2 regions of the Butyricicoccus sp. genome follow, and region 2 is predicted to be linked to the other one. Evidence: riboswitches for the same ligand, from Rfam matches in the RefSeq annotation. Region 2 holds a riboswitch; the other holds the start of a gene.
The links. Region 2 has a riboswitch for cyclic di-GMP ahead of ACWVX6_RS01915 (S-layer homology domain-containing protein). Riboswitches for the same ligand answer to the same signal wherever they lie in the genome.

Region 1 (2,185 bases), on a different contig from region 2:
TACATCCCGGATACCGCCGCTACCCTGAAGGGCACTACCGGTATCTGCTACGATTTTTCCTCGCTGTTTGCAGCAATGTGCCGCAGCCAGGGCATCCCGTGCGCACTGACTAAGGGCTATGTCGGCTCCAGTTACCATGCTTGGAACAAGGTAAACCTGAATGGCAAGTGGTATCAGATTGATCTGACCTACGCGGTTACCCGCAGCGTGAAGAACGCAAAAACCCTGCATGACTGTGTATCTCCGCTGACCTACACCAACACCAGCGATGCGCTTGCAGTAGCTGCGGCTTAACACTTTTTCATTTTATTTTGTATGCAAATGGTCCTGATTGGATATGTTTATGCCCGATCAGCGGCGATTTCTTGCATAAAAAGCGATTCCGGATTGAAACTCTTCTTCGTTTTTACAGTATTTGCTTGTTGTTCGCGGGCATTTATGGTATACTAAAGAAGAGGATCCGGAGGATTTCTGTCCTGCGCAGGCAAAGGGCTGTGTATGCAGTCCGGCGTGTCTGCCGACAGAAAAGATCGTAAAATTCTGTGCATGACTTCCGTAAAGGGGTACAGGTACAGACAAAGGCACAGCCGGTGAAAACCGGTGTCGCAAAGCTAAATGGGCCTAAACGGAAGACTTTCTTCCGCATGGCAGCCGGTTGCCAAAGGTACTTTGTTACCCCCTTGCAGAGCTATGCGCGCTGTAAAGGGGGTATTTTATTTGGAGACTGAACAACCATTCTGCGTTGCCAACAGCCATTTCAAAAAGAACCAACCATCTGTGCTACTCGATAAGGAGTAAGTTGTACAGACAAGGGCACCATCGGTGAAAGCCGGTCTCGCAAAGCCAAGGGCCTAAACGGAAGGTATTCCGCATGGCAGCCGGTTTCCTAATGCAGCTTCTTCATAGTAGTCTTTTACTATTGAAGGAGGGGTTTTCATGATGAAAACAGGAAAAAATAATCGATTCTTAGCCAGCATTCTGGCGGCATCCATGATGCTGACGATGTCTCCGTTCGCATTTGCAGCGGATGAAACGGAGCAGAAAGAAATGACAACGCAGGAGCAGGTTCAGTCTGCTGCTCAAAATGAAACAAACGCAAATCCCGCAGTGTCTCAGATGGACAGTCAGTCTTCTGAGGACACAAACCCCGAAGCGCCTAAGACGGAAGGCCAGTCTCCTAAGGACACAAATTCCGAGGACGGTCAGCCTTCTGAGGACGTAAAACCTGCAGGTGAGAACACCACTGCAGGAGGCAGCACATCCACATCGAAGACTCCGGCAGAATCGGAGAACCCGACAGAACCGGAAACTCCGGCAGAACCGGAAGCACCGAAAAACGCTGCAAAGATCGGCGATACCATGTATCCGACTGTTGCTGACGCGATGGCAGCGGCTAAGCCGGGCGACACCATTGAACTGCTGAAAGATATTACAGAGAGTGTCAAAGTTGAAGTAACTAAGAATTTTGACGGCGAATTAACCATCGATTTGAACCAATACAGTATTGATGGAAATTCTCAGAAGTGTATCTGGCGAACCGGTAGCTCAAATTGTTGGCCCTCAAAACTTATTGTGAAAAACGGCACTCTGAAAAATGCTGGTTCCGGCAGTGCAATTGAGTGGGAAGGAGACCTTGAAGTTGCAAAATGTCGGTTTGAAAAAAATCAGGGCGGAGCAATACAGTCTCGCAGTGGCAATACAACGATTGTAAATTCCACTTTTGAAGAAAACCACTCCGGAAAGGCTGCTGGAGCAGCAATTCAGCTGGCTAGAAATGTGAAATGCGCCATTACTGGCTCCGCTTTTTCGGGAAATGTCACAAATAATATGGGCGGAGCGGTGTATGTTGACCATGGAACGCTCGATATTACAGACTGCACCTTTGAGAAAAATTCCGCCGTCTATGGTGGTGCCATTGCTGTTCATGAGATAGAAGAACTGACGATTGGCAATAACACCAATTGTTTAGAAAATAACGCTTCCTACGGCGGTGCTATCTATGCAAATATTTCCACGAACATCAACATCGTGGCAAACAGCGCACTGTGCAACAACATCGCATCCGGCTACGGCGGCGGCATCTACGCGACTGCGTCCAATATCAACATCGCGGCAAACAGCGCAGTGTATAACAATACCGCAGCGACCGCAGGCGACGACCTGTTTTTCTTCAGCAACTCGACCT
Region 2 (2,185 bases):
AGAAGCCTTGCTTGCCTGATCCTTCGGATCCTTAGTCGGATAACCATTGTAGTTTACCGCCTGAGTATCGAGAGAATCCTCTGCGTCCTCAGAAATCTTCCAAGTTACAGTATACGGATTCGGAATCCACTTTGCGTACAGATGCAGGTCGGTCATCAGAAGATGCTTAGAGCCAACTTCATACTTGTTACCGTCAACATACCAGCCGCCGAAGCTGAATCCGGTCGGGACGGTGAACATGTTATCAAGAACGGTATATGTATCACCGCTCATTGCAGCAACTTCGCGGGAATCGTCGGTCGTGCCGGGGATAGTACCATAGTTAGAATGATAAGTAACCTTAACCGGAACACCGGCTACATAGCCGTCGACATGATAGCCGTCTACCTGATACTTAATGGTGTACCATACAACTCTAATATTATTCACATTAAAGTTTTCGCCCAGTACCGAGAACGGATCAGAGGGATTGGAATCCTTGATGTAGGTTTTGCCATCTTCCGACCAGTTGGCCTTGGTGAAGAAACCGAGGTTTTCCGGAGGATCCAGATATTCGCTTTCAACGCCATCAATCTTGGTATAACCGTTCGTGGCATCGTAGATGCTGTAATTCTTATCAGCAATCTTCTTGCCCTTCGCGGTCAGATAGCCTTTGTAGCCTTTGAAATTGTCGCGGTCGGTAACGCCGCCGTCCGAGGTGTCATTCGGCAGGTAGCTTTCTTGGCCCTGGCTTTCGCCGCTCGTCGGCTTATCACGGTTCGGCAGAAGCACGAAGTACTTGGCTTCCTGCTGCCAATTCCATGCGCGGTCGATTTGAACCTCCTGCACGCTAATTGTATCCGTCGGAGAATTGCTTACTGCATCATTATTCTGAGAATCATTTTCATTGGAATTGCTATTATTGCCAGTCTCCTCGATGTCCGTACCGCCGGACGGTGCCTGTGCAGGATCCTGAGCCTCAGGCTGTCCTTGGGTCCCAGCATCGGGAGTTTGAATGGTGTCTTCTGCGGGAGTACTGTCGACAACCGGCATCTGGTCTTCCGGTGCCGGAAGGGTAGTGATGCCTTCATCGTCGGCCAGCGCCCAGGTCGGGCACATGGTCAGCGCCATGATAGTCGCAAGTGCTCCTGCGAGCAGACGTTTACGCATATTCTTTTTTAACATAGGAATACCTCCTTGGTCAGCGTGCATGCTGATCGAGAGGGATTGCAAATGTATTTCTGGCAACCGGCTGCCATGCGGAGAGAAAAAAACCTCCGTTTAGGCCCCTGGCTTTGCGAGACCGGCTTTCACCGATGGTGCCTTTGTCTGTACAACTTGCTCCTCAACGAGCCGCACAGATCATGTGTTTGTGGGTTTGCGATAATCTCAGAATGCAATGCAGTTTCAACCTCCAAATAAAATACCCCCTTTACAGCGCGCATAGCTCTGCAAGGGGGTATAAAGCACCTTTGGCAGCCGGCTGCCATGCGGAAGAAAGTCTTCCGTTTAGGCCCATTTAGCTTTGCGACACCGGTTTTCACCGGCTGTGCCTTTGTCTGTATCTGTACCCCTTTACGGAAGTCATGCACAGAATTTTACGATCTTTTCTGTCGGCAGATACGCCGGACTGCATACACAGCCCTTTGCCCGAGCCGGACAGAAATCCTCCGGATCCTCTTCTTCAGTATACCATAAATGCCCGCGAACAACAAGCAAATACTGTAAAAGCAAAGAAGAGTTTCAATCCGGAATCGTTTTTTATGCAAGAAATCGCCGCTGATTGGGCATAAACGTATCCCATCAGGACCATTTGCATACAAAATAAAATGAAAAAGTGTTAAGCCGCAGCTACTGCAAGCGCATCGCTGGTGTTGGTGTAGGTCAGCGGAGATACGCAGTCATGCAGGGTTTTGGCGTTCTTCACGCTGCGGGTAACCGCATAGGTCAGGTCAATCTGATACCACTTGCCATTCAGGTTTACCTTGTTCCAAGCGTGGTAGCTGGAGCCGGCGTAACCCTTGGTCAGTGCACACGGGATGCCCTGGCTGCGGCACATTGCTGCAAACAGCGAGGAAAAATCGTAGCAAATACCGGTGGTGCCCTTCAGGGTAGCGGCGGTATCCGGGATGTACTTGGTAATCTTGCCGCTGGTGATCTCATTTGCCAGCTTGTTATCATAAGTATAGCGGCTTGCCATGTAGTT

Region 1: linked by a shared signal. The riboswitch ahead of ACWVX6_RS10390 (S-layer homology domain-containing protein) and the one ahead of ACWVX6_RS01915 (S-layer homology domain-containing protein) in region 2 are both predicted to bind cyclic di-GMP.

The regions. Positions count from the first base shown of each region.
Region 1 covers NZ_CDRQNY010000042.1:321-2,505, forward strand. The annotation lists partial or broken gene ACWVX6_RS10385 (transglutaminase-like domain-containing protein) at 1-294, shown strand, start outside; cyclic di-GMP riboswitch class I at 571-663, shown strand; cyclic di-GMP riboswitch class I at 803-890, shown strand; gene ACWVX6_RS10390 (S-layer homology domain-containing protein) at 937-2,185, shown strand, end outside.
Region 2 covers NZ_CDRQNY010000003.1:65,815-67,999, forward strand. The annotation lists gene ACWVX6_RS01915 (S-layer homology domain-containing protein) at 1-1,164, opposite strand, end outside; cyclic di-GMP riboswitch class I at 1,220-1,313, opposite strand; cyclic di-GMP riboswitch class I at 1,451-1,543, opposite strand; gene ACWVX6_RS01920 (transglutaminase-like domain-containing protein) at 1,820-2,185, opposite strand, start outside.